3 regions of the Pseudomonas sp. B22129 genome follow, and region 3 is predicted to be linked to each of the others. Evidence: predicted binding sites of a transcription regulator. Region 3 holds the regulator's gene; each other region holds the start of a gene.

Region 1 (9,664 bases), 2.6 Mb from region 3:
TTCCAGGACGCTTTGTACCTGCAGCACATTCCTTACGGTTCGGACGCTGCAGTTGAGTTCGCCGACAAGTCCATGGAAGCGGTCAGCTACTACGCGATCCAGGCTTCTTGCGACCTGGCCGACGAGCGCGGTGCCTACGAGACGTTCCAGGGTTCGCTGTGGTCCAAAGGCATCCTGCCGCTGGATTCGCAACAGATCCTGATCGAGCAGCGTGGCCAGAAGTACATCGACGTTGACCTGAACGAATCCCTGGACTGGGCGCCGGTACGTGCCCGCGTGCAGAAAGGCATTCGTAACTCCAACATCATGGCCATCGCACCGACCGCCACCATCGCCAACATCACCGGCGTGTCGCAGTCGATCGAACCGACTTACCAGAACCTGTATGTGAAATCGAACCTGTCGGGCGAATTCACCGTGATCAACCCGTACCTGGTTCGCGACCTGAAAGCCCGCGGCCTGTGGGACTCGGTCATGATCAACGACCTGAAGTACTACGACGGTTCGGTGCAACAGATCGAGCGCATTCCGCAAGAACTCAAAGAGCTCTACGCGACCGCCTTCGAAGTGGACACCAAGTGGATCGTCGACGCGGCAAGCCGTCGTCAGAAGTGGATCGACCAGGCTCAGTCGCTGAACCTGTACATCGCCGGCGCCTCGGGCAAGAAGCTGGACGTGACCTACCGCATGGCGTGGTACCGTGGCCTGAAAACCACTTACTACCTCCGTGCCCTGGCCGCGACCAGCACCGAGAAGTCCACCATCAACACCGGTAAGCTGAACGCTGTTTCCAGCGGCAACCACGGTGATGATTCGGTGCTCGCCGCACCGGCCGGCCCGGCACCAGTGCCTAAGGCCTGCGCGATTGACGAACCGGATTGCGAAGCTTGCCAGTAAGCTGAGCCGGTAAGCGCCAAAAGGCGCTTACTCCAAACCCCCGACAAACCCCCTGGGTTTGCCGGGGGTTTTCTTTTGCCTACAGGCTTACCTGTAGTGAGCGGGCTTGCCCCGCGCTGGGTGGCGAAGCCGCCCCAAAACCAGGCGCCTCGTTCTGTCCGAAACACCACGGCGTTCTGGTTGGGGCGGCTTCGCCACCCAGCGCGGGGCAAGCCCGCTCACTACAAGGCCTTCAATAAACGCCCACAAAAAAGCCCCTCGCAAGAGGGGCTTCTTGTAGAGCACTACCGCATCACGTCATCTGAATGATGGTCTGCATGATGGTGCTCTGGGTGGAGATGGTCTTGGCGTTCGCCTGGTAGTTGCTCTGAGCCTTGATCAGGTCCACCAGCTCGTTGGTCAGGTTGACGTTGGAGTTCTCCAGGGAGTTGGCCACGATGGCGCCCAGGGTGCCGGATTGCGGGGCATCATAGCCCGGCTGGCCCGACGCGAAGGTTTCCTTCCAGGTGGTGCCGCCATTGGGCTGCAGCCCCTGTTCGTTGTTGAAGCTGGCCAGGGAGATCTGGCCGATGGCCTTGCTCTGCTGGTTGCTGAAGGTGGCGAACAGTACGCCGCTGCCGTCGATTTTCAGGCCTGTGATCTGGCCGGTAGCATAGCCATCGGTGACCGGCGGGTTGCGATAGGTCGCCGAGTTGTACTGGGTGATGTTGGCCATGTTGATGGCGATGCCACCCGGGTTGGCGTCCGCACCGTTTTTGGTCCATACGCCGTTGGTCACGGTGCCCGGCACCCAGCCAGTCAGTTGCAGGGTGGTGCTGGAGGTTGTGCCGGTGACAATCCCGGTCAGCTTGCCGGAACCGTCAAAGCTCAATGTCGAGGCCACCGGAGGCGTGGAGCCCGTGCCGGTTGGCTTCGAACCATCGGGGTTGCGCCCGTCGATCAAGGTGTAGGACTTCCAGGTATTGGAATCCGTCTTGACCAGGTACTGCACCATCGGATGTGCGTTACCTTGAGTGTCGTACAAGGTTGTGGGGTATTGAGTGGTGAAGGTACTGGTGTCCGTTGGGTCGAACGGCTTGGCCGTCTGATCGATCACCGGCGAAGACGAGTTCAGGTTACTCGTGGAGTCCACTTTAGTGGACGCCTTGGGCGGCAGGTTCGCCAGGTTCAGTTGCAGGTCGACCAGGCCACCCTTCTGGATGTTGCCATCGGCATCCGCGGCGTAACCTTGCAGGCGCGAGGTGCCGGTGTTGTTGGTGATGTAGCCGTCCTTGTCTGAACGGAACGAGCCGCTGCGGGTATATTCCAGCGAACCGTCGCTGCCCTTCTGAACGAAGAAGCCGCCGCCCTGGATCGCCATGTCCAGAATACCGCCGGTGTTATTGACGTCACCCTGGGTGAACTGCTGGGACACGGCCGCCAGGTTTACGCCGTTGCCGACGCTGTTCTGGCCGGTGCCCAGTTTGGACGCCGCGTAAATGTCCGAGAATTCGGCACGGGACGACTTGAAACCGGTGGTCGCGACGTTGGCGATGTTGTTGCCGGTCACGTCCAGTTGTTTGTTGGCCGCATAGAGGCCGCTAAGGCCGATGTTAAAAGACATGTTTCTCTCCTTCTGCCGTATTTAGCCGGCTCTATGTACCGATAGTCTGAATTTGCGACAGCTTGACGCTGCCCATGCCGCCTGCAAGGTTGAGCAGCATTTCGCCGCCGGTCTTGCTCAACGTCACGCTGGTGACCGTTGCCGGCAGCGAAGTTGCCAAGGCAACCGAGTCGCCTTTGTCATTCTTGGTGGTGGCCGCGAAGGTGTAAGTCCCGGCGGGGGCGACGTCACCCTTGTCGGTCTTGCCATCCCAGATAAAGCTGGCATCGCCGGCGCTCTGGGCACCCATGTCGATCGTGCGCACCACGTTGCCGTCTTTGTCAGTGATTTTCACCGAGACGTTGCCCGTCGCCGCCGTCACCGCGACCGAGCCGGTCATGCTCTTGCTGGTGTCGACCATCGCCTTGTCGGTCTGGGTGATGATCGAACGGCCTACCAGCGACGACGCCTGCAGCGCTTGCGAGGAGCTGAAGTTGCTGGAGATCGCATTCACCGAGTCGTTCAGGGTGTTGATCCCTTCCAGGCTGCTGAACTGCGCCAGTTGCGCCACGAACGCGCCGTTGTCCTGAGGCGACAGCGGGTTCTGGTTTTTCAGCTGGGTCACCAGCAGTTGCAGGAACGCGTCCTTGCCCAGCGACTGGTTACCCGTCGCAGCCTTGGCCGCATCGCCAAGGTTGCTGTTATCCGTCGAGGTCTTGACCTTGGAATTGAACAGGTCCTGGACCGGCGTGTTGGGTGTAGACGTGGTATCAACAATGGCCATTATTTGGCGCCCCTTATCACTGACCCAGGGTCAGGACCTTCTGCATCATGGTTTTGGCGGTGTTCATCATTTCCGCGTTGGTCTGGAACGAGCGGCTGGCGGAGATCATGTCAGCCATTTCCTCGACCACGTTGACGTTCGGGTAGTACACGTAGCCCTTTTCGTTCGCGGCCGGGTGGTTAGGCTCGTAGCGGGCTTCCAGGTTGCTCTGGTCTTCCACCACGCCGAGCACCTGCACGCCCTGGCCTGCGGCGTCCTGGTTCTGGAACAGCGAATCGCTGCCGCCGCTCTGGCCGCCCTGGAACATGGTGGCGAACACCGGGTGACGGGCGCGGTAGGTCTGGTCGATGCTCGACGACACGGTCTCGGCGTTGGCGATGTTACTGGCGACGGTGTTCAGGCGCGTGGTCTGGGCGCTCATGCCGCTGCCGGCAATATTGAAAACACTGGCTAAGGACATGGCTTACTCTCCACGCAGGGCTGACATCAGCCCTTTGAATTTGCTGTTGAGCAGGGTGAAGCTGGCCTGGAAGTTCACCGAGTTTTCGGCGTAAGCCGATTGCTCCAGCTGGGCGTCGACGGTGTTCTGGTCGATCGACGGCTGCATCGGCGTGCGATACAGCAGCGACTCGTCACCACTGCTCAGGCCTTGCGCTTCGATATGACGGCTGTTGGTCATGTTCAAGGCGAAGGTGCCGTTTTTGGTCTTGTCCTGCTGGGCGGTGAGCACGGCGGAGAAGTCCAGGTCCCGAGCCTTGTAGTTCGGGGTATCGGCGTTGGCAATGTTGTTGGCCAGGACTTCAGCACGCTGGGCGCGAAAGCCCAGGGCTTGTTCGTGGATACCGAGCGCTTTATCGAAGCTGATGCTCATGGCGGAAACCTTTAGGCTGACCTGCTTTTCGTAACAGGGTTATAGCAAGGCCCATGCCAGTTTATTCAAGCCCCGTAACTCAAGGGTTTGCGAGGGTTTTGCCGGCGGCAATGCCAGAAAAGCGGCAACCGGTTTCCGCGTGGCGCCAGTAAAGCGGCAATGGGGGTTGCCGCTTTATGCGATAGAGGCAGGAGGCAAGTGAGGGAAGCGAACATTCCGGGCCGTTCATCGGCACTGTTATTTTTGACAGTTGCGATACCTGCCACAAGGGACGCCTGATGAGGCAGCCCCCTTCGCGCGAAATACAGAGGCAAGAAAAATGCTAACTCCTTTGCCACCCAGATTTATCGATCAAGATTCGACCGCCCCCATTCCGAACCTTAATACCAACAGTATCGTTGGCCCCTCTGCCAGGCTGGCACTGGATTTTCCGGTCGAGCGTGCGGACCGAATCTATTTGACGCTGAGCAGCACCGTTCTCGGTGGCGAGTACAACCAAAGCTTTGATGTTGCTCAAGATGCTCCCGGGCAGGAACTCCTTATACCCAGGAGGTTTGTTGAAGCCAGTACCGGAACGATTGTCAGTTTGCTGCTGCAGATAAGGCGTGGACGGCTGATCACCCCGGCACCCACCGCGAGAGTAAGCATCAACTCGCGCCCCATCGTTGTCCCGCCTGCACCCACAGTATGGAATTTCAACGACGGCACCTTTCAAGGCTGGGTACCGCAAGGGCCTTACGTGGGAGGGATACTGCACATTATCAATTCCAGCGTGGTCGTCGACCTTCCAAACAGCCAGGCTACCAGCGCCCACATCATTTCCCGGCCTGTGCCGGTGATCGCCGGGCGTACGTATGACTGCAGTTTTGATGTCATCGGAGGCGCGGCTACCAGCGATGGCTCGATCCTTTACATGACGATGAATGGCACCCAGATCGGGCCGGACGTACAGAACATCACTCAAGTCCGGCCGCAAACCGGCACCGGCAGCTTCATTGCCCCGCTCACAGGCGATGTACGGCTAGGTATTTTCAATAAGGCGGTGCCTAACGGCGTTCACCGTCTCTCCCTGGGCAACATTCGCATGACGGCCAGGCCCTGAACATAAGCTGTCGATAATTTGCGTAAAAAAAACGGGAAGCCCAAGGGCCTCCCGTTTTTTTGCTCAATCACCTGTCACTTGGCCTGATAAATGATGCCAGGGCTGCATTGCACCATCTGGTAATGATCCGGCAGACCATTGAGCGCTTCGGAAGCGCCGAGGAACAGATAGCCACCCCGCTTGAGTGTGCCGTGGATGCGCAGCAGGATGTCTTTCTTCACTTCGGCCGAAAAGTAGATCAGCACGTTGCGGCAGAACACCATGTCGAACTTGCCCAGGCTGGCATAGCTGTCGAGCAGGTTGAAGGAGCGAAACTCCACCCGGCTCTTGATCGGTGCCTTGACCGCCCAACGCCCCGCCCCTTTCGGGTCGAAGTAACGCTGCAGGCGCTCCTGGGACAAACCGCGGCCCAGGGCCAGGCTGTCGTACTCGCCGGTCTTGCAGTTGGTGAGCATGGTGCCGGACAAGTCGGTGGCGACGATTTGCGCGCCGGCCTTTAACTGGCCCATGTTGGTCCGCTCGAACTCATCGATGGACATCGAAATCGAATACGGTTCCTGCCCCGACGAACACGCCGCCGACCAGATACGCAGGCGCTGGCCCGGTGCGGCCTTGATCGCCTCGGGCAGCACTTTGCTCTTTAGCACCTCAAAGGGGTAGGTATCGCGAAACCACAAGGTTTCGTTGGTGGTCATGGCATCGACCACCATTTCCTTGAGCCCGCTGCGCGGCTGGCCCTGGATACGCTGCACCAGCTCCCCCAGGGATTTGATGCCCTGCTGTTCCATCAGTTTATTGAGACGGCTGGATACCAGGTACTGCTTGTTTTCACCGAGCAATATGCCACAGGCTTTTTCCAGGAAGACCCGGAACTGTTCGAAATCCAAATTACCCGTAGACAATGATACCGCCTCTTAAATCGTGTGACCGCCAGGGGAAATCCCCTTAGCCGTGATCTGCTGCCTTGATCCGGTCGACTACCCGGGATGCCAGGTCATCAGGACGGAATTTGGCCAGAAAGTCATCGGCACCGACTTTCTTGACCATCGCCTGATTGAAAACACCTGACAACGAAGTATGCAGGATGATATGCAATTTTTGCATGCGTGGATCGTTACGTATCTCGGCCGTGAGGGTGTAACCGTCCATTTCCGGCATTTCAATGTCGGAGATCATCATCAGGAATTCTTCTTCAGGCTTCTTGCCTTCATCCACCAGCTTGCGCAGGTAATCCAACGCCTGGCGGCCGTCATTGAGGGCGACCACATCGACGCCCACGGTTTGCAGGCAGCGGGTCACTTGCTTGCGGGCCACCGAGGAGTCGTCAACGGTCAACACCCGTAACGATACCGCCTTGTGCGCGGTTTCGGCGTCCACCACGCCGACCGAGATGGTTTCCGAGGTCGGCGCCACTTCGGCGAGGATTTTCTCCACGTCGATGATTTCCACCAACTGGTTGTCGACCCGCGTCACCGCCGTGAGGTAGTGATCGCGCCCGGTGCCCTTGGGCGGCGGATGGATCTCTTCCCAGTTCATGTTGACGATGCGCTCCACCGAGCGCACCAGGAACCCCTGGGTCTTGGTGTTGTACTCGGTAATGATCACGAACGGGTTCTCGCGGTCCTGCAAACCCGCAGAGCCGGTGGCCATCGCCAGATCAAGAATCGGAATGGTCGCGCCACGGATGTTGGCCACGCCACACACCACAGGGCTGGATTTGGGCAGGATAGTCAGCTTGGGACACTGCAACACTTCCCGCACTTTAAACACATTGATGCCATACAGCTGCTTGCCGTCCAGGCGGAACAACAACAACTCCAGGCGGTTCTGCCCTACCAGCTGTGTGCGCTGGTTTACTGAATCCATTACACCTGCCATGCCTTTACTCCTACGCTAAAACCTTTGGCGATACTTGCAGGGCAGCGCACCGCTGACTCTAAACGGCACGAGCTTTGCTATCTGGTTGGTCATGGATATTAAAACGACAGTTTCCCGACGCCCAGGCCTTGCACGGTATTACAGACAGCTCTGTGTACTGCTGACGCTGCTCGCCTTGGGGCTGGGCGCCACGGCCCGCGCAGACAACGTCACCTTGCCTGATCTCCTTATCGGCGTCACTCAGGGCTTTCTTGAGTTCACTGTAGAAGATTATCTGGCGACCACCCAGACCCCGGGCCGTTATGAAATCCAGGTCAGCCAGCTGGACCCGCGCCTGCGCATGCCCATGTGCGACAAGGAATTGACAGCCAGCCTGGAAAGCCCTGCCCAGCCCATTGGCCGCGTGACGGTAAAAGTGCGCTGCGAAGGCGCCTCCCCCTGGACGGTCTTCGTGCCGGCGCAGGTCAAGCTGTTCCGTGATGTGGTGGTGGTGACACGGCCGTTGAAACGCACCGGCATTATCGGTTTCGGCGACGTCGCCCTGCGTGAACGGGACATCAGCCTGATCAGCCAGGGCTACCTCACGTCCGTTGACCAGGCGGTTGGGCAGAAATTGACCCGCCCGATGGTGACCGATCAAGTGATTACCCTGGTTCATCTGGAGCAGGCCGAGGTGATTCGCAAGGGCGACCAGGTGGTGATTTCCGCCAGCAGCGGTGCGCTGACGGTAAAGATGCCGGGCGAGGCCTTGTCCAATGGCGGCATGAGCGAACAGATCAGGGTCAAGAACCTCAACTCCAACCGTGTGATCAAGGCGCAGGTGACCGCGCCGGGGCAGGTCGAGGTGGCTTTATAGTTTACTGGCACAGGACGCCCGCTTTTCCTACACTGTGCGCCAGACGTTCGCGCGTACAGGTTTATTGTCAATCGAGCCTAAAGTTTGTCCGGGTATGGCCGAAAACATGGCAAGCGTCCAAATACCCAGAGGTTTTTTTATCATGGTCATCGATTTCAGTCGTTTGAATAATTCCCAGGCTTTGCCGGGCAATACGCGCACCAGCGGGGCCAAGGACAGCGTTGAAGCCAAGTCCCAGCCAGCACCTGCGGCCAAGACAGAACAGGCCGGCGCCAGCCAAAGCGGGGAATCCGTACACCTGAGCAATGAGGCTCAACAGTTGCAGAAGGTCACTGACTCGCTGCGCGACCAGCCGGTTGTCAATAAAGCCCGCGTGGCCGAGTTGAAACAGGCAATCGCCGATGGCAGCTATAAAGTCGACAGCAACCGTGTAGCCAGCAAGCTGCTTAACTTCGAAGCCGAGCGCTAGGCAAAGGCCTGCGCAGGGCTTTTGGACGCTTAAAACCCAAGGCCAGCCATGCACCACGACGAACATTTGCTTCAACTGATCATTGATGATCTGGCGCCGACGCAACATTTGCTCGAGCTGCTCAAAGAAGAATCCCTGGCACTCTATGGCCGGGACATGCGCTTGCTGGAAGAAATCCTGGCGCGCAAGCAGTCACTGATCGTGCTGCTGGAGCAGCATGGCAAGAAGCGCAGCGAGATTCTTGTCAGCCTCGGCTTGCCGGCAGACCACGACGGCCTCGCCCAACTGGCCAGCCACTCCTCGGTCGGTGATCAGTTGCTGACGCAGAGCGCCGCACTCAACCAATTGCTCACCCAGTGCCAGGAAGCCAACCTGCTCAACGGTCAGTCGATCCAGCTTCAGCAAGCCACGACCGCCAACCAGTTGCGTATACTCCACGGCGGAGAGCCTCCGGCCCTCTATAACGCCCAAGGCTCCACTTCACGCCTGGTCAAACCCAGCACCCGCAGCCAAGCCTGACGCCGGTTCAAAGCGCACCTATCCAAGGCGCGCTACATACTGGCAAAATGCCGGTTCTTGCGTGTAGTCGTATTTTGTCTGGAGATGGAAGAACCGTGTTCAACGCCCTTAATGCGGAAGATGCTCCGCAGCCACCCAAGGTGCTCACCACGCCTCTGGAAATCGCCAGCACATTGCGGATGCTGCAAGAAAGCCATGATCCACTGATCATCACTTTCCACGAACGCAGCCAGCGCTTCCAAAGTTATCTGGTGGACGTTGACCGGGACAGCAAGACGCTGGCCCTGGACGAAATGATTCCCCGTGATGGCGAGCGCTACCTGGAAAATGGCGAGCCCTTTCGCATCGAAGGCTTTCATGACGGTGTGCGGGTCGCCTGGGAAAGCAACGGCAGCCTGGCCATCAGCGAAAAAGACGGCCACCGCATTTACACCGGCAGCATGCCCGACGAGGTGGTTTACCATCAGCGTCGCAATGCCTTTCGCGCCGCGCTGAAGCTGGCACAACTGGTCAGCATCGAATTGGGTGGTGAAAAGCTCAAGGCACCGATCAGCGGCAAGCTGCTCGACATCTCCGCCACCGGCTGCAAATTGCGCTTTGAAGGCGAAATCTCCGAGCGCCTGCAACTGGGCCAAGTCTACGACCGCTTTATCGCCGCCCTGCCCTTCGGCAGCATGACCACGTCCGTCGAGCTGCGTTACCTGCA
Region 2 (9,664 bases), 630 kb from region 3:
GGGGATTCTCGGCCTGCCTGTACCAAGGTCCCCGAAACTGGGTTGTACAAGGGTTATTGCAGGGCGCGTGCCAGAAGTTGCAATGTGTGCCAAAAAATTACGCCAGAAAGCGCAAAGCCCCGGAGTACGGGGCTTTGGTGTTTTTGGCTTTTAATATTTTCTTGATTGGATGGGCGTTTCCGGTGTTGGATCCGTGCCCGATGCCGGTTCGTGGTGCATTGAAGCGGTGCACAGTAGTTGTCGCGGCACAAAACAAATGTGGGAGCCGGGCTTGCCCGCGATAGCATCACTGTGGTGTGACTGACACACCGAGGTGACTGCATCGCAGGCAAGCCAGCTCCCACACAAGGCCAGCTCCCACTTGGAATTTCAGTGGATTTTGGGTCTAGCCCTCATCACCCTCATCATCATCCCCACCATCGACCTTCATCCCCAACTCCTTGATCTTGCGCGTCAAGGTGTTGCGGCCCCAGCCCAGCAGCACGGCGGCGTCGCGGCGGCGGCCGGCAGTGTGCTTCAGGGCGGTTTCGATCATGATCCGCTCGAACGCCGGCACGGCGCTGTCGAGCAGGTTCGACTGGCCGCGTGCCAGCGCCTGATCCGCCCATTGACGCAGTGCCTGCTCCCAGTTGGTCACCGGTGCTGAATCCTGCGGCAGGCTCAACAGCTCCGGCGGCAGGTCGCTGATGTGCACTTCGCGCCCGGACGCCATCACCGTGATCCAGCGGCAAGTGTTCTCCAGCTGGCGCACGTTGCCCGGCCATGGCAGGTTCTTCAGGTATTCCTCGGTCTCGCTTTTCAGCAGCTTTGGCTCAACTGCCAGTTCTTGCGCGGCGCGGCTGAGGAAGTGGCGGGCGAGTGTCGGGATGTCTTCGCGACGGTCCGACATCCGTGGAATGTGGATGCGGATCACGTTGAGGCGGTGGAACAAGTCCTCACGGAATTTGCCCGCGTGCACCAGGGTTTCGAGGTTTTGGTGGGTCGCGGCGATGATGCGTACATCGACCTTGACCGGCGTGTGGCCGCCAACGCGATAGAACTCACCGTCGGCCAGCACGCGCAGCAAGCGCGTTTGGGTGTCGGCCGGCATGTCACCGATTTCGTCGAGGAACAGCGTGCCGCCGTCAGCCTGTTCAAAGCGGCCGCGACGCAGGTTGGCTGCACCGGTGAACGCGCCTTTCTCATGGCCGAACAGCTCGGACTCCATCAGGTCCTTGGGAATCGCCGCCATGTTCAGCGCGATGAACGGCGAGGCCGCCCGTGGGCTGTGGCGGTGCAGCGCGTGGGCCACCAGCTCTTTACCGGTGCCGGACTCGCCGTTGATCAGCACGGTGATGTTGGAGTGGCTCAAACGCCCGATGGCGCGAAACACTTCCTGCATCGCCGGCGCTTCGCCGATGATTTCCGGGGTGCGGGTCAGGGCCGGTGGCGCTTCCTGATTTTGCTGCTCCTGCGCGTGCTGGTTGGCGCGCTTGACCAGTGCTACCGCCTCGTCCACATCGAATGGCTTGGGCAGGTATTCAAAGGCACCGCCCTGATAAGACGCGACAGCGCTGTCCAGGTCGGAGTGCGCGGTCATGATGATCACCGGCAAGCGCGGATGCTGCTCGCGAATCCGCGCCAGCAAGTCCAGGCCACTGGCGCCGGGCATGCGGATGTCGGAGATGATCACATCCGGCTGCTGGCGCGCCAGGCGGCTCATCACCCCATCGGCGCTGTCGAAGCTCTGGGTGGTCATGCCTTCCTGTTGCAAGGCTTTCTCGAGGACCCAGCGGATAGAACGGTCGTCATCGACGATCCAGACAGTTTCACTACGGCTCATGTCGATGGGGCTCCTTGTTCCAGTGGCAGAAAGATCGAGAACGTGGTGTGGCCGGGATGGCTTTCACACTCGATCAGACCCTGGTGCTGGCTGATGATGTTCTGGGTAATGGCCAGGCCCAGCCCGGTACCGTCCGGGCGGCCGCTGACCATGGGGAAAAAGATGGTTTCCTGCAGTTCCGCAGGAATGCCCGGGCCGTTGTCGATGATCTCGACCTTGGTCACCAGGCGATGGCGCACATGGCCAATGGTGAACTGGCGCAGGGCGCGGGTGCGCAGGCTGATGCGGCCCAGGCGCAGCTCGTTCTGGCTGCTGATGGCTTGCATGGCGTTGCGCACGATATTGAGCACGGCCTGAATCATTTGTTCACGGTCGATCAATACGTCGGGGATGCTTGGGTCGTAGTCGCGCACCAGGGTGATGCAACCCTGGCTTTCGGCTTCGACCAGTTGGCAAACACGCTCCAGCACTTCGTGCACGTTGGTCATCGCCAGCGACGGCAGCTTGTTGGAGCCAAGCATGCGGTCCACCAGGTTTCGCAGGCGGTCGGCCTCTTCGATGATGACGTTGGTGTAGTCCTTGAGATGCTCCTCCGGCAGTTCGCGCGCCAGCAGCTGCGCGGCACCGCGAATCCCGCCCAGCGGGTTCTTGATCTCGTGGGCCAGGCCGCGCACCAGCATCTTGCTGGTTTCCTGCTTCGACAGCTGCGCTTCTTCTTTGGTAATACGCAGCAGGCGGTCGCGCGGGTGCACTTCGAGCAGCAGCAGGGTGGCGCCGTTGCTCAGGATCGGGGTTACGGCGTAGTCGACGGTCAGGGTCTGGCCGGTGAGGGCGGTGAGCATCGCTTCGCGTTTGGTGAACGGGTGCGCTTGTTCCACGGCCTGGCGCAGCGAGCTCAAGGCTTCGGCCGACTCGGTGAACAATTCGCTGATGAACTGCCCATGGCTACGCTGGCCGCTGATGGCCAGGAGCATCTCCGCCGCCGGGTTCATGTACTCAAGACGCAAGTCGTCATTGAGCAGGATGGTCGCGGTGGTCAGGTTGTCGAGTAACAAACGGTGCAGTGCATCGCTGATGGTCATCGGGACCTCTTTTGGAGCAAGGCGCAGGCTTCGGGCACACGCTGATACAAGGAAAATGCAAAAACCAAACCAAGGCTCCGAAAAGAAGCGCGAAACCCCTGAAATGGGCGTTTGAGGCGCGAAACTGTGGCGTTATGCCAGCTTGCTCAGGAAGTTTCGAACCAAAATGGGCTGATGGGGTGGGAAAGGTGCAACCTACCGCACCAATATAGTGCGGTTTTGGAAGGTTTGTTCAGGAAGCTGTCTCACGGGTGGCTGAATGCACGCTGTCCAAATGTGGGAGCGGGCTTGCTCGCGAAAGCGGTGGTTCAGTCGAGATAGGTATTGGCTGACACGCCGCCTTCGCGAGCAAGCCCGCTCCCACAGTTTTTGATTGGGTTTGCAGGCTTTAACCTTTGTAGATGCACAGCTCGGCGGTGGCGCGGGTCATCGCGATTTGCTGCAGCGGGTCGTATAGCGGTTGATGCACGGCCTGCGCTACCCATTGCGGGCACTGTGGGTTGGTGCGCTCTGGGCTGAAGTCGGCCAGTTGTTGCAGCAAATGTTTTTGCAGCTCATCCAGCGCCGGGCGAATTTTACCGACCAGGTCCGGGCGCGGGGTTTCAGGTGCCTTGCCTTTGAAGTGCCAGTCGGACAGGTGGGTGTACTGCACCAGTTTATTGGCCTCGATCTGGGCCGAGAAAAACTGCTCGGCCGCCTCAGGCGTCAGTTTGTAGCCGGGGGCTTGGGTTCTCACACTGGCGAGCACGGCCTGCTCGCGGGGGCGGTCTTCCACGGCCTTGTGGCTGTCCCATTTGCTCAGGGCCACCTGGTCGGCGATGGCCAGGCGTTCGGCGATGCTGTTGAGCAGCGGTTCGAGGGTGGCGGGCGCTGCGTTTGCTGTAGCACTGAAAAATAACAGAGCGAACACAAGTCGAAACTTCAAGGGTGATCTCCTGTGGGGGCGGCGGTGCGACGATTTGCGCTGTATCAGTCATACATCAGGTGGCTGGTGGTGCGCTATCGCAGGCAAGCCAGCTCCCACAATTTTCATTCGTTTCAGGTTCCGGTCAACTAAATCCCGGGCAAAAAAAAGACCGCCCGAAGGCGGTCTTTTTTCATCACGCCACTTTACGCGGCGCTACCGGATCAGCAGCTGTAGTACAGCTCGTATTCCAGTGGGTGTACGAAGGTGCGAACCTTGATTTCTTCTTCGCTTTTCAGCTCGATGTAGGCATCGATGAAGTCGTCGCTGAATACGCCGCCTTTGGTCAAGAACGCGCGGCCCTTGTCCAGTTCTTCCAGGGCTTCTTTCAGGCTGCCGCACACTTGTGGGATCTCTTTGGCCTCTTCAGGCGGCAGGTCGTACAAGTTTTTGTCGGCAGCGTCGCCAGGGTGGATCTTGTTCTGGATACCGTCCAGGCCAGCCATTACCAGGGCAGCGAAGGCCAGGTATGGGTTGGCTGCCGGATCCGGGAAGCGGGCTTCGATACGGCGAGCGCGAGGGCTGGACACGTAAGGAATACGGATCGAGGCGGAACGGTTACGCGCCGAGTAGGCCAGCATTACCGGTGCTTCGAAACCTGGGACCAGACGCTTGTAGGAGTTGGTCGACGGGTTGGTGAAGCCGTTCAGGGCCTTACCGTGCTTGATGATACCGCCGATGAAGTACAGGGCGGTGTCGGACAGGCCGGCATAACCTTCGCCAGCGAAGGTGTTCTTGCCATCTTTGGCGATGGACAGGTGAACGTGCATACCCGAACCGTTATCGCCGTACAGTGGCTTAGGCATGAAGGTAGCGGTACGGCCGTAGGCATCAGCCACGTTGTGTACGCAGTACTTCAGGGTCTGAACTTCGTCAGCCTTGGCCACCAGGGTGTTGAACTTCACGCCGATTTCGTTCTGGCCGGCAGTGGCCACTTCGTGGTGGTGAACTTCGATGACCAGGCCCATTTCTTCCATGGCGTTGCACATGGAGGTACGGATTTCGTGGTCGTGGTCGAATGGTGGAACCGGGAAGTAGCCGCCTTTGATACCTGGGCGGTGGCCTTTGTTGCCGCCTTCCACGTCCTGGTCGGACATCCACGAACCTTGTTCGGAGAAGATTTTGAACATGGAGCCGGAGATGTCGGACTTGAACTTGACCGAATCAAAGATGAAGAATTCTGGCTCCGGGCCTACGAATACGGTGTCGCCGATACCGGTCGACTTCAGGTATTCCTCGGCACGCTTGGCGATCGCACGTGGGTCGCGGTCGTAGCCTTGCATGGTCGAAGGCTCGATCACGTCGCAGACGATGATCAGGGTTGGGTCTTCGGTGAACGGGTCGAGTACGGCAGTGCTGTCGTCCGGCATCAGGATCATGTCGGAAGCTTCGATGCCTTTCCAGCCAGCGATGGAGGAGCCGTCGAACATTTTGCCTTCTTCGAAGAAAGCATCATCCAGCGCGTCGCGAGCCGGCATGGTCACGTGGTGCTGAGTACCTTTAGTGTCCGTGAAGCGCAGATCAATCCATTTAACGTCATGATCTTTGATGAGTTGAACCGACTTCGACATGGTGTCCTCCGGGTGGCTTCGGGCTGGGGTAGTGGAGTTAGCCCTTAGAATGTGGGTGATGCCGGCGCGAATACTCGACCAAGGCAACCTGCCTCACAAGAGAGCAAATTGCATGCCAGTGCGCCAACATGGCCTTTTTGCCTCAAAATGGCCCCTATAAAGGTGCAATCCGCTGAAGCGGAATAAAAAGCGCACTGCAATGTAGCGTTTATTTGCGCAAATGACCCGTTTTGGTGCGCTCGAATGGCGTTGCATATTAACTGGTTAAACCTTGAGCGATTTCCGCTATAATCCGCGCCCCCCTTTTTCAGCAGGCCCGGCGCGCGCTGTTTCCATGAAATTAATCGTAAAAGTCTTCCCCGAGATCACCATCAAAAGCCGACCGGTACGGACGCGTTTCATCCGTCAATTGGCCAAGAATATCCGCGCCGTGCTCCGTGACCTGGACCCGGCTGTGGTGGTGAACGGCGTGTGGGACAACCTCGAGCTGGAAACCCGCATTACCGACGCCAAAGCCTTGAAGGACATGACCGAGCGCCTGAGCTGCATGCCGGGCATCGCGCATTTCCTGCAGGTGGATGAGTACCCGCTGGGCGACTTCGATGACATCACCGAGAAGTGCAAACAGCACTACGGCCATGAGATCGAAGGCAAGATTTTTTCGGTGCGCTGCAAGCGTGCCGGCAAGCACACCTTCAGCTCCATGGATGTCGAGAAATACGTCGGCAGCAAGCTGCGTCGCGAGTGCGGCGCCGCCGGAATTTCCCTGAAAGCGCCGCAAATTGAAGTGCGCATGGAAATTCGCGACCAACGGTTGTTTGTGATCCACAGCCAGCACAACAGCATCGGCGGCTACCCCTTGGGCGCCCTGGAACAGACCCTGGTGCTGATGTCCGGCGGTTTCGATTCCACGGTGGCGGCCTACCAGATCATGCGCCGCGGCCTGATGAGCCATTTCTGCTTCTTTAACCTGGGCGGGCGTGCACACGAATTGGGCGTAATGGAAGTCGCGCACTTCATCTGGAAGAAGTACGGCAGCTCCCAACGCGTGCTATTTGTCAGCGTACCCTTTGAAGAAGTGCTCGGCGAAATTCTCGGCAAAGTCGATAACAGTCATATGGGCGTAGTATTGAAGCGTATGATGTTGCGCGCCGCGTCCAGGATCGCGGATCAGTTGCAGATCGACGCGCTGGTGACCGGCGAAGCGATTTCCCAGGTCTCCAGCCAGACGCTGCCGAACCTGTCGCTGATCGACTGCGTGACCGAAAAGCTGGTGTTGCGCCCGCTGATCGCCAGCCACAAGCAGGACATCATCGACCTGGCCGAAGAAATCGGCACGGCGGATTTTGCCAAGCACATGCCTGAATATTGCGGGGTCATCTCGGTGAACCCCAAGACCCACGCCAAGCGCAATCGCGTGGAGTACGAAGAACAACAGTTCGACATGGCGATTCTGGAGCGTGCGCTCGAGAACGCCAAAATGGTGCCAATCGATCGCGTGATCGACGAATTGGGCCAGGATGTGCAAATCGAAGAAGTCAGCGAAGCCCTGGCGGGCCAGATTGTCGTCGACATCCGTCACCCGGATGCCGCTGAAGATGAACCGCTGGAAATCGCTGGCATCGACGTGCAAACGCTGCCGTTCTACGCACTGAACGCGCGTTTCAAGGAACTGGATAACAGCCGTCAGTACCTGTTGTATTGCGACAAAGGCGTGATGAGTCGCCTGCATGCCCACCATTTGCTCAGTGAGGGGCATGCCAATGTGCGCGTTTATCGACCGAGCTAAGAGCCCGGGGCTGTTTGCCTGTGGCCTGCGTCACCGGCCCCCCGACTCTGCCGTCAAGCTGTAACGGCAAGGCCTGACTCTACTGTTAATCGCTGCCACGACCTGTCAGCACACCGAATCCTCTGATCGAGATACACAAGTGATCGAAAATCTACGTAACATCGCCATCATTGCTCACGTTGACCATGGTAAAACCACCCTGGTAGACAAACTCCTGCGTCAATCCGGCACCCTGGAGCGCAACGAGCTCAACGACGAGCGCGTGATGGACTCCAACGACCAGGAAAAAGAGCGCGGTATTACCATCCTGGCTAAAAACACCGCCATCAACTGGAACGGCTACCACATCAACATCGTGGACACCCCGGGCCACGCCGACTTCGGCGGCGAAGTAGAACGCGTAATGTCGATGGTTGACTCCGTTCTGCTGCTGGTTGACGCTCAAGACGGCCCTATGCCGCAAACCCGTTTCGTGACCAAGAAGGCGTTCGAAGCCGGCCTGCGTCCGATCGTGTGCATCAACAAGGTTGACCGTCCAGGCGCGCGTCCGGACTGGGTTCTGGACCAGATCTTCGACCTGTTCGACAACCTGGGTGCTACCGAAGAACAGCTGGACTTCAAAGTCGTCTACGCCTCGGCCCTGAACGGCATTGCCGGTCTGGAACACACCGACATGGCTGAAGACATGACCCCGCTGTACCAGTCGATCGTCGACAACGTACCTGCGCCGAAAGTTGACCGTGAAGGCCCGTTCCAGATGCAAATCTCGGCACTGGACTACAACAGCTTCCTGGGTGTTATCGGTGTTGGCCGTATCGCTCGTGGCAGCGTCAAGCCGAACACTCCGGTTGTCGCCATCGGCGCCGACGGCAAGAAACGCAACGGCCGTATCCTGAAGCTGATGGGTCACCACGGTCTGCACCGTATCGACGTTGAAGAAGCGTTCGCCGGCGACATCGTATGCGTGAGCGGTATGGACTCCCTGTTCATCTCCGACACCCTGTGCCAGCCAGACAACGTCGAGGCCATGAAGCCTCTGACCGTTGACGAGCCAACCGTTTCCATGACTTTCCAGGTAAACGACTCGCCTTTCTGCGGTAAAGAAGGCAAGTTCGTGACCTCCCGTAACATCAAGGAGCGTCTGGACAAAGAGCTGCTGTACAACGTTGCTCTGCGCGTTGAAGAAGGCGACTCGGCTGACAAGTTCAAGGTTTCCGGCCGTGGTGAGCTGCACCTCTCGGTACTGATCGAAACCATGCGTCGCGAAGGCTTCGAAATGGGCGTTGGTCGCCCAGAAGTGATCATCCGTCAGGTTGACGGCGTGAAGCAGGAACCGTTCGAAAACGTCACCATCGACACCCCGGAAGAATCCCAGGGCAAGGTGATGGAAGAGATGGGTCTGCGTAAAGGCGACCTGACCAACATGGTGCCGGATGGCAAAGGCCGTGTGCGTCTGGAATACAACATCCCTGCTCGTGGTCTGATCGGTTTCCGTAACCAGTTCCTGACCCTGACCAACGGTGCTGGCATCCTGACCTCGATCTTCGATCGCTACGACACCATGAAGTCCGGCGACATGTCCGGCCGTCAGAACGGTGTTCTGGTATCGGTAGAAACCGGCAAGGCACTGACCTACTCCCTGGAAACCCTCCAGGCGCGTGGCAAGCTGTTCGTTGAACACGGTCAAGAGATCTACAACGGTCAGATCGTTGGTCTGAACAGCCGTGACAACGACATGGGCGTCAACCCAACCAAAGGCAAGAAGCTCGACAACATGCGTGCTTCGGGTAAAGACGAAACCATCGCTCTGGTTCCACCTGTTCGCTTCACCCTGGAACAGGCCCTGGAATTCATCCAGGACGACGAGCTGTGCGAAGTCACGCCTAAGTCGATCCGCCTGCGTAAGAAGATCCTGGACGAAGGCGAGCGTACCCGCGCTGCCAAGAAAGCCAAGAACTGAGTTAACTCAGGCTGAATAAAAACGCCCCCGGTCGAAAGGCCGGGGGCGTTTTTTTGTGCCTGCAGAATGTGCAGTGATTGCGCTGGCCCCTTCGCGAGCAAGCCCGCTCCCACATTTGACCGAGTTCCAACTTTGGAATGCATTCAAATGTGGGAGCGGGCTTGCTCGCGAAAGCGGTAGTCCAAGCAATAAAAAATTTGGATCAGAACTTGTCGAGGGTCTTGAACTTGGTCTCGCGCACCACTTCCTTCGGCTTGTACGCGCAATACCCCGGGCGCGGCCCGATTTTCGGGTGGTTGCGGCAGGTATCCGGGCGCTTGTCATAAATAGTGCAGAAGCGCGTCTTACGATCCAGGTACAAGCAGTCGTTGTTGCTCATGCGTTGCAGGGTAAAAATTTCGGATTTGGAATTGAAGCGCTCCACGATGCCTTCTTTCTGCAAACGCTTGGCGATGTTCTTCGGCGGGTCACCACGC
Region 3 (9,664 bases):
TCATGAATCTCGCGCCCCCGCAGAATAAAGCCTGACGAACTTACGTGAGGGATTTGATCATTACCGCTATAATCGCCGACTTTTCGTCAGGCTATACGATTTCAGACATGAGCCAATCCAGCGACCTCATTCAATCCGCACAACGTACTATCCGCCTGGAGCTTGAAGCCGTAGAAGGCTTGCTGGCCCACATCGACGCGGATTTCGTACGCGCGTGCGAGATGATTCTGGCCAGCAAGGGCCGCGTTGTGGTGGTCGGCATGGGCAAATCCGGCCACGTCGGCAACAAGATCGCCGCCACCCTGGCCAGCACCGGGACCACGGCGTTTTTCGTGCATCCGGCCGAAGCCAGCCACGGCGATATGGGCATGATCACCAAGGATGACATCATCCTGGCACTGTCCAACTCGGGCACCACCAACGAAATCGTGACCTTGCTGCCGCTGATCAAGCGCCTGGGCATCCAGATGATCAGCATTACCGGCAACCCGGAATCGACCCTGGCCAAGGCAGCCGAAGTGAACCTGAATGTTCACGTGGCCCACGAAGCCTGCCCGCTGAACCTGGCACCGACCTCCTCCACCACCGCGGCCCTGGTCATGGGCGACGCACTGGCCGTGGCCTTGCTGGACGCCCGTGGCTTTACCGCTGAAGATTTCGCGTTCTCACACCCGGGAGGCGCCCTGGGCCGCCGCCTGCTGCTGAAAGTGGAAAACGTGATGCACAGCGGTGATGAGCTGCCCAGCGTGCAGCGCGGCGCATTGCTCAAGGAAGCCTTGATGGAAATGAGCCTAAAGCGCCTGGGCATGACCGCCATCCTGGAAGCCGATGGCCGCCTTGCCGGGGTATTCACCGACGGCGACCTGCGCCGCGCCCTGGACCGCAACCTCGACATTCAAACGGCGAAGATTGACGAAGTCATGACGCCGCACGGCAAGACCGCACGCCCCGACATGCTGGCGGCCGAGGCTTTGAAGATCATGGAAGACCATAAAATTCTGGCGCTGGTCGTAGTCGACCGCGACGACCGCCCGATCGGCGCCTTGAACATGCACGACTTGCTGCGTGCGGGAGTGATGTAAATGACCGGCGACCTGTTGCAACGCGGCAAAAACATCAAACTGGCGATTTTCGACGTGGACGGCGTGCTGACTGACGGCCGCTTGTACTTCCTCGAGGATGGCAGCGAATTCAAGACCTTCAACACGCTCGATGGCCAAGGCATCAAAATGTTGATGGCGGCCGGCGTGCAAACGGCGATTATCAGTGGTCGAAAGACTCCGGTTGTGGAACGCCGCGCACAAAACCTGGGGATTCCTCACCTGTATCAGGGCCGCGAGGATAAACTGGTGGTTCTGGACGAGCTTCTTGGTCAACTCAACCTAAGCTATGAACAGGTCGCCTATTTGGGTGACGACCTGCCTGACCTGCCGGTGATACGCCGGGTCGGCCTGGGCATGGCCGTTGCAAACGCTGCGGCTTTCGTTCGCGAACACGCACACGGCACCACCACCGCCCGCGGCGGAGAAGGCGCTGCCCGCGAGTTCTGCGAATTGATCCTGCGTGCCCAGGGCCGTCTTGAAGCGGCTCACGCCGCCTACCTATAGAGCGTTTTATGCTGAGCAAAAAGATTCGCAACTTCCTGCTGTTCGGAGTCATTGCCGCGCTATTTCTGGCAGTGGGCTACTGGAATATCAGCCCGGAGCGCTTCCTCGACAAGCCTGTTGCACAGGTTGACGAAGGCGTTATCGACTATTACGCAACCAATGCCTACAGCGTGCAGTTCCTGCCGGATGGCAAGGTTCAGTACGAGATGACAGCCGACAAGGTCGATCATGTGAAAGCCTCCGAGGTCACTCTGCTGACCAACCCGGACATGAACCTTTACCGCGGCACCGAATTTCCGTGGCACGTCACCAGCCAGCGTGGCGAAGTCAACCCGGACGGTACCCAAGTGGAACTGATCGACTCGGTACGCGTTGCGCGTACCGATGAAAAGAACCGTGACACTATTATTACCAGCAGTCGCATGACCGTTTTCCCACAACAGCAATATGCGCAGACCGAGCAAGACGTTAGAATCGACGGCGCTGGCGGTGTATCGACTGGCAAGGGAATGAAAGCGTATTTGAAAGAAAGCAGGATACACCTGCTATCGAACGTAAGAGGACAGTATGAGGCTCGTTAAAACCCTCCCTATTTTGCTCGGTCTGGGCGCAGCACTGGGAAGCGTGAGCGCCTGGGCTCTGCCGAACGATAGCCAGCAACCGATCCACATTCAGGCTGACGATGCTCAACTGGATGACAAGCAAGGTGTTGCAACCTACACCGGCGCCGTGATCATCACCCAAGGCTCGATGAAGATCACCGGCAACACCGTGACCCTCACGCGCACGCCGGCGGGTGATATTGACGTCGTGACTTCGGTGGGCAACCTGGCTTACTTCGAACAGAAGCAAGCGGCGGCGGACCCCGCTCCAATGAAGGGCTATGGCAAGACCATCCAGTACCACGCCCAGCAGAATCGCATCATCCTGATCGATCAGGCCAGGGTTGTCAGCAGTGACGGCAACACCACTGACGGTGAAAAGATCACCTATGACACCGTGAAGCAAATCGCCCAGGCCGGCCGTGCCAACGGTTCGAAGATCGGTACTCCGAAGCCGCGCATCGACATGGTTATTCAGCCGAAGCAGAAAGACGGCGCCGCTCCAGCTGCACCCAAACCCGCTGCGAAGAAGACGAATTAATGGCAACCCTGAAAGCCCAGCATCTGGCCAAGGCCTATAAAAGCCGTCAGGTCGTGCGCGACGTCAGCCTGTCGATCGACAGTGGCCAGATCGTCGGCCTGCTCGGCCCTAACGGTGCCGGCAAGACCACGTGCTTCTATATGATTGTCGGGCTGGTCCAGGCCGATCAGGGCCGCGTCCTGATCGACGACCTGGATGTCAGCCACCAACCCATGCATGGCCGCGCCCGCGCCGGTATCGGTTATCTTCCCCAGGAAGCGTCGATCTTCCGCAAACTGTCGGTGTCCGACAACATCATGGCGATCCTTGAAACCCGCAAGGAACTTGACCGTGACGGCCGCCGCAAAGAGCTGGAAAGCTTGCTGCAGGAATTTCACATCAACCACATTCGCGACAACCTCGGCATGAGCTTGTCCGGTGGTGAGCGTCGTCGTGTGGAAATCGCTCGTGCCCTGGCTACCGCACCGAAGTTCATCCTGCTGGATGAACCGTTTGCCGGCGTCGACCCGATCTCGGTCGGCGACATCAAGCAGATCATCCATCACCTCAAGGCCAAGGGCATCGGTGTGTTGATCACCGACCACAACGTCCGTGAGACCCTCGATATCTGTGAAACCGCTTATATCGTCAACGATGGCCAGCTGATTGCCGAAGGCGATTCCGCCACCATCCTGGCTAACGAACTGGTCAAGGAAGTGTACCTGGGCCACGAGTTCCGCCTGTAAGCACTGCGGTGTCTGGCCATTCGCCAAGGCGCGCGGGAGTCAATAAAAACCTCGGTTTTTTTATTGTTACCGCGCTCTAGGCAAAGCACCCGATATCAGGCATATAATTTGCTTATGTTTGGCGCTCACGCGCCCTGTCGTGGATGGCGCATTGCGCCGGCGAATAAGGTGTTAAGCCCCTGCCATGAAACCATCGCTAGTCCTGAGAATGGGCCAGCAGCTGACGATGACACCGCAGCTGCAACAGGCCATCCGCCTGCTCCAATTGTCGACCCTGGACCTGCAACAGGAGATCCAGGAGGCCCTGGAGTCCAATCCGATGCTCGAACGCCAGGAAGAAGGCGACGACTTCGATAATGCAGACCCGCTGGCCGACAACATCGAGCAAAAACCCAACTCTGACGTGCAAGAGCCCTCCTACCAGGAAACCGCCCCAACGGTGGATAACCTCGAGGAAGGTGAATGGAACGAACGCATCCCCAATGAGCTTCCCGTGGACACCGCCTGGGAAGATGTTTACCAGACCAGCGCCAGCAGCCTGCCCAGCAATGATGATGACGAGTGGGATTTCACCACCCGCACCTCCGCCGGCGAGAGCCTGCAAAGCCATTTGCTGTGGCAGCTGAACCTGGCACCCATGTCGGACACTGATCGCCTGATCGGCGTCACCTTGATCGACTGCATCAATAACCAGGGTTACCTGGACGAAACCCTCGAAGAGATTCTTGAGGCATTCGATCCAGAACTGGATATCGAACTGGACGAAATCGAGGCCGTCCTGCACCGCATCCAGCAATTCGAGCCCGCCGGCATTGGCGCCCGCACCCTCAGCGAATGCCTATTGCTGCAATTGCGCCAACTGCCCGCCAAAACGCCGTGGCTCATCGAAGCACAGCGCCTGGTCACCGACTACATCGACTTGCTGGGCAGCCGCGACTATAGCCAATTGATGCGCCGCATGAAGCTCAAGGAAGATGACCTGCGCCAGGTGATCGAGCTGGTGCAAAGCCTGAACCCGCGCCCAGGCTCGCAGATCGAGTCCAGCGAAGCCGAATATGTCGTTCCTGATGTGATCGTGCGCAAAGACAACGAGCGCTGGCTGGTGGAGCTGAACCAGGAGTCGGTGCCACGCCTGCGAGTCAACCCGCAATACGCAGGCTTTGTGCGCCGCGCCGATACCAGCGCCGACAACACCTTCATGCGCAACCAGTTGCAGGAAGCACGCTGGTTCATCAAGAGCCTGCAAAGCCGCAACGAAACCCTGATGAAAGTGGCCACCCAGATCGTCGAGCACCAGCGCGGCTTCCTGGAATATGGCGACGAAGCCATGAAACCGCTGGTTCTGCACGACATCGCCGAAGCCGTCGGCATGCATGAGTCGACGATTTCGCGGGTAACCACACAGAAATTCATGCATACCCCACGGGGTATTTATGAGTTGAAATACTTTTTCTCCAGCCACGTCAGCACCTCCGAAGGCGGCGAATGCTCGTCCACGGCCATCCGCGCGATCATCAAAAAACTGGTTGCCGCGGAAAATCAGAAAAAGCCATTGAGTGACAGTAAGATCGCTGGTTTACTGGAGGCACAAGGCATTCAGGTCGCCCGTCGAACCGTCGCCAAGTACCGCGAGTCCCTCGGGATCGCGCCTTCCAGCGAGCGTAAGCGTTTGATGTGACGGGCGGGCCATAGCGTTCCAGTGGTGGGTATTTCTGCCCACCGCTTTATGCACTGGCAACGAAGGAGAAGCTGTATGCAAGTCAACATCAGTGGACACCATGTAGAAGTCACCCCTCCATTGCGCGAATACGTCGAGCAGAAGCTGAAACGGCTTGAGGGTCATTTTGACAAGATCACCAATGTGCAAGTCATCATGAAGGTCGATAAACTTCAGCAAAAAATTGAAGCGACCCTACAGATCCCCGGTGGCGAAGTAGTCGCCAATGCCGAGCATGAAGACATGTATGCATCAATCGATGCCTTGACTGACAAGCTTGACCGCCAACTCAAAAAGCATAAGGAAAAGAATCTGCACCTGATGCAAGGTACAGGTCGTTAACTCTCCCCCCATGATCCGACTTGAAACCATCCTGACCCCCGGCCGTTCCCTTGTGAACGTGCCGGGCGGCAGTAAAAAGCGCGCCCTCGAACAAATTGCCAACCTGATCGGCCGTGAAGTGCCCGAACTGGACACGCAAGCTGTGTATGAAGCGCTTATTGCCCGTGAAAAACTCGGTTCTACCGGTTTTGGCAACGGCATAGCCATTCCTCACTGCCGCCTGCAAGGCTGTGAATCCCCGGTGAGCGCCCTGCTCCACTTGGACGCTCCTATCGATTTCGACGCCATCGACGGCGCGCCGGTCGACCTGCTCTTTGTTCTGCTGGTCCCGCAAGCTGCCACCGATGCACACCTGGAACTGCTTCGGCAGATCGCCAGCATGCTCGACCGCAAGGAAGTACGCGACAAACTGCGCAGCGCCAAAAGCAACGAGGCGCTCTATCAGGTTGTACTGGATGAACAAAACGGGCAGTAATCATGCGTTTGATCATCGTCAGCGGCCGTTCCGGCTCGGGTAAAAGCACCGCCCTCAACGTTCTTGAGGACAATGGTTTTTATTGCATCGATAACCTGCCCGCTGGCCTGCTGCCGGAATTGGCAGAGCGTGCACTCATTCATACCGAACTGGCGCAACCTCTGGTCGCCGTCTCGATTGACGCCCGCAACCTGCCCAGCCATCTCTCGCGATTCCCCGAATTGCTCGAAGAGGTGCGCGCCAAGCACATCCACTGCGATGTGCTGTATCTGGACGCAGATGAAGAAACGCTGCTCAAGCGCTTCTCCGAAACCCGCCGCCGCCATCCTCTGAGCAGCCCACATCGCTCTCTGGCCGAAGCCATCGAAGACGAAACCACGCTGCTTGGCCCGATCATTGACCTGGCCGATCTCAAGATCAACACCACCGGGCTGAACCTTTACCAGTTGCGTGACGCCATCAAGCTGCGCCTGCTGAACCAGCCGGAACCCGGCACGGCGTTTCTGGTTGAGTCGTTCGGTTTCAAGCGCGGGATGCCGGTGGATGCTGACCTGGTATTCGACGTGCGTTGCCTGCCCAATCCCTATTGGAAACCGGAGTTGCGCGACCAGTCCGGGCTGGATCAGCCTGTAGCCGATTACCTTGCAGCGCAGCCGGATGTGGAAGAAATGTTCCAGGACATTTCCAGCTACCTGCTCAAATGGCTGCCACGATTCGCCGCGAGCAACCGGGCTTATGTCACCATAGCCATTGGCTGCACCGGTGGCCACCATCGTTCCGTCTACCTGACTGAACGCCTGGGCCAGGTGCTCCAACAAACCCTCAAGAACGTCCAGGTCCGCCACCGCGACCTTTAGCTGAAAGGAACACCCTCGCGATGCCCGCTCTGGAAATTGAAATCATCAACAAGCTGGGCCTGCACGCCCGAGCCTCCGCCAAGTTTGTCGGCGTTGCCGGCCAGTTCCCCTGCCAGATTCGCGCCGGGCGCACGCCGGAATCCATGGTCGATGGCAAAAGCATCATGGCCATGATGATGCTGGCCGCAGGTAAAGGCACCAGGATTCACTTGAAGACGGAAGGCGAGCAGGAAGATGAAGCCATGGCCGCACTGGTGGCGCTGATCAATAACTTCTTTGATGAGGGTGAGTGAACTCACCCTTTAGGGCAGGTGAAGCCGCAATGGCTTCACCCCAACGCAGTATCCATCACCATCATTAAACAAAACCCGATGCACAACCCCAGGCTGGCGAGCTTTTCATGGCCATTGCGGCGTGATTCAGGAATGACTTCATGAGTCACCACCAACAGCATCGCACCCGCGGCCAGCGCCAACCCCAAAGGCAGCAGCACTTCGGCCAGGCTCACGAGCCAAGCGCAAAGCACGGCAAACACTGGTTCGACCAGGCCTGACGCAGCACCAATCAAGAACGCTTTGACCCGCGACATCCCCGCGCCGGCCAACACCAATGCAATCACCAAGCCTTCCGGCACGTCCTGCAAGGCAATGCCCATGGCCAGGCTGTCGGCATCCGGCATTCCACCACCGGCAGAAACGCCGACGGCCATGCCTTCAGGAATGTTGTGGGCGATGATGGCAAATACAAACAGCCAGATGCGCGGCAGGATCACCGGTTTATCCGGCGTGCCCACCAACATTTCCGGGCTGGCGCCGGAGACCTTGCGATCAACCAGATACAAACCGAAAGCCCCAAGCATAATGCCGAAACTGATCAGCCCGCTGGCCCCCCATGGCGAGAGCCCCAGGGTTTCAGCGGCCGCAATACCCGGCACAATCAACGAAAAAGCCGTCGCCGCGAGCATCACACCGGCGCCAAAGCCCAGCAGGGTATCGCTCAACGCCACCGGCATCCGGCGAATCACCAGCACCGGCACCGCACCCAACGCCGTGCCGAGCGCGCAGATCGCCCCGCCCTGCAAGGCACGCAGAATACGTGGCTCAAGGTTCAGCCAGGCCAGCCCGTGAGCCACCAGCAATGCCGTTCCTGCCGATAGCAACAGCGAGCCGAATGCGTAGCGAAACATTCGCCCGCTGCTGATCGCCAGTGTTTCAGTGCCCATAGTCGGCCTTAGATCTTGTTATAGGGGTGGAATATCAGGCCAAGGCGGCCTTGTAGCGGGCGGCAACTTCCGGCCAATTGATGACGCTGTAAAAGGCGTTGATGTATTCCGGACGGCGGTTCTGGTACAGCAGGTAGTAAGCGTGCTCCCAGACATCCAGGCCGAGGATGGGTGTGTTGCCGCTCATCAACGGGCTGTCCTGGTTGCCGCTGCTTTCCACCACCAGGGTCTTCTGCGGGGTGACGCTCAGCCAGGCCCAACCACTGCCAAAACGGGTCAGCGCCGCCTTGGTAAAGGCGTCCTTGAAGCTGTCGTAGCCGCCCAGTTGCTCATCGATGGCCTTGGCCAGTGCGCCCTCGGGTTTGCCGCCACCTTTTGGCGACATTACCGCCCAGAACAAGGAATGGTTGGCATGGCCGCCACCTTGGTTGATCACCGCTGCGCGCAGCTTTTCCGGCAGTTGCTGGACGCTGGACACCAGTTTCTCTACCGGCCACCCGGCAAACTCCGTGCCCTCGACCGCTGCGTTAAGGTTATTGATGTAGGTCTGGTGGTGTTTGGTGTAGTGGATCTCCATGGTTTGCGCATCAATGTGCGGTTCCAGGGCGTCGTAGGCGTAGGGCAATGCAGGCAAGGTGTAGGTCATATCAATGAGCTCCGTAATAAGGACTGTTGCGGACCGACGCATCCGACTGCGCCGCAGTGCCGCCCAGCAAACGATGAGTACGTGGGTACTCGCCGTGATCGCTGATGAAATTCAGTAGTTCGACGTAGGTCTTGCTGCTCTGACGCAACGCCGCTTCACGCAATTGCGAGCTCAGGCGCGAGTCCTGCATGGTTTGCAACAAGCGCTGGTGAATGGCGCAGAGGTATTCCGCGCTCTCCTCGGGCTGGTTCAGACGCAGGTGCAGGTCCGCCAGGTTATGGTGGGAAATGACGCAAGCCGCCACTGCCTCGTCGGCGTCCGCCCAGCGTTCGAATAACACTTGGGCGAGGGCCAGGGCCTGTAGATAAGCTTCGCGAGCATCCACCAACTCGCCCGCCATGAAGCAGCGGTTAGCCCTTTCGATCGTGCGTTTCCAGTGCTCCACGGTGAACCTCCAAAGCAGGGTCGGTGATTACACGCCGCCGGCGGTGAGTTTTTCCGGATCCAGCAGGGTTTCCAGCTGGCTGCGTGACAAATCGGTGTCTTCAAGGGCGACGTCTATTACCGGGCGACCTTGCTTGTAGGCCTTCTTGGCGATTTCAGCGGCTTTTTGGTAACCGATGATCGGGTTCAGTGCCGTGACCAGGATCGGGTTGCGCGACAGCGCTTCCTTGAGCTTGGCCTCATTGACCTTGAAGCTGGCGATGGCCTTGTCGGCCAGCAAACGGCTGGCGTTGGCCAGCAGCTCAAGGCTGCCCAGCAGGTTCTGGGCGATGATCGGCAACATCACGTTCAGTTCGAAATTGCCTGACTGACCGGCGACGGTGATCACCGTGTCATTGCCGATCACCTGCGCGGCAACCATGGCCGTGGCTTCCGGAATCACCGGATTGACCTTGCCCGGCATGATCGAAGAGCCGGGCTGCAGGC

Evidence for each region. The regulator sigma-54, encoded in region 3, starts transcription at its own class of promoters, with help from an activator protein. The targets are predictions, from matches to a motif close to ANTGGCATNNANNTTGCTNT.
Region 1: flgB (flagellar basal body rod protein FlgB) is a predicted target of sigma-54. The motif match lies at 4,176-4,195, and genes of this name have one in related genera.
Region 2: glnA (glutamate--ammonia ligase) is a predicted target of sigma-54. The motif match lies at 5,540-5,559, and genes of this name have one in related genera.

Annotation. Positions count from the first base shown of each region.
Region 1 covers NZ_CP162592.1:2,974,119-2,983,782, reverse strand. Annotated here, with positions in the region: gene AB4P94_RS13740 (ribonucleoside-diphosphate reductase subunit alpha) at 1-897, shown strand, start outside; gene flgE (flagellar hook protein FlgE) at 1,190-2,500, opposite strand; gene flgD (flagellar hook assembly protein FlgD) at 2,532-3,263, opposite strand; gene flgC (flagellar basal body rod protein FlgC) at 3,280-3,723, opposite strand; gene flgB (flagellar basal body rod protein FlgB) at 3,727-4,134, opposite strand; gene AB4P94_RS13715 (hypothetical protein) at 4,454-5,236, shown strand; gene cheR (protein-glutamate O-methyltransferase CheR) at 5,311-6,138, opposite strand; gene AB4P94_RS13705 (chemotaxis protein CheV) at 6,182-7,114, opposite strand; gene flgA (flagellar basal body P-ring formation chaperone FlgA) at 7,206-7,970, shown strand; gene flgM (flagellar biosynthesis anti-sigma factor FlgM) at 8,113-8,439, shown strand; gene AB4P94_RS13690 (flagella synthesis protein FlgN) at 8,488-8,958, shown strand; gene AB4P94_RS13685 (flagellar brake protein) at 9,054-9,664, shown strand, end outside.
Region 2 covers NZ_CP162592.1:973,061-982,724, reverse strand. Annotated here, with positions in the region: gene ntrC (nitrogen regulation protein NR(I)) at 386-1,822, opposite strand; gene glnL (nitrogen regulation protein NR(II)) at 1,819-2,904, opposite strand; gene AB4P94_RS04390 (chorismate mutase) at 3,293-3,829, opposite strand; gene glnA (glutamate--ammonia ligase) at 4,033-5,439, opposite strand; gene thiI (tRNA uracil 4-sulfurtransferase ThiI) at 5,774-7,228, shown strand; gene typA (translational GTPase TypA) at 7,368-9,188, shown strand; gene AB4P94_RS04370 (YkgJ family cysteine cluster protein) at 9,391-9,664, opposite strand, start outside.
Region 3 covers NZ_CP162592.1:344,422-354,085, forward strand. Annotated here, with positions in the region: gene AB4P94_RS01585 (KpsF/GutQ family sugar-phosphate isomerase) at 108-1,082, shown strand; gene AB4P94_RS01590 (KdsC family phosphatase) at 1,083-1,607, shown strand; gene lptC (LPS export ABC transporter periplasmic protein LptC) at 1,616-2,188, shown strand; gene lptA (lipopolysaccharide transport periplasmic protein LptA) at 2,175-2,750, shown strand; gene lptB (LPS export ABC transporter ATP-binding protein) at 2,750-3,475, shown strand; gene AB4P94_RS01610 (RNA polymerase factor sigma-54) at 3,660-5,153, shown strand; gene hpf (ribosome hibernation-promoting factor, HPF/YfiA family) at 5,229-5,534, shown strand; gene ptsN (PTS IIA-like nitrogen regulatory protein PtsN) at 5,545-6,009, shown strand; gene rapZ (RNase adapter RapZ) at 6,012-6,866, shown strand; gene AB4P94_RS01630 (HPr family phosphocarrier protein) at 6,887-7,159, shown strand; gene AB4P94_RS01635 (ZIP family metal transporter) at 7,195-8,088, opposite strand; gene AB4P94_RS01640 (superoxide dismutase) at 8,123-8,734, opposite strand; gene AB4P94_RS01645 (hypothetical protein) at 8,736-9,179, opposite strand; gene AB4P94_RS01650 (class II fumarate hydratase) at 9,207-9,664, opposite strand, start outside.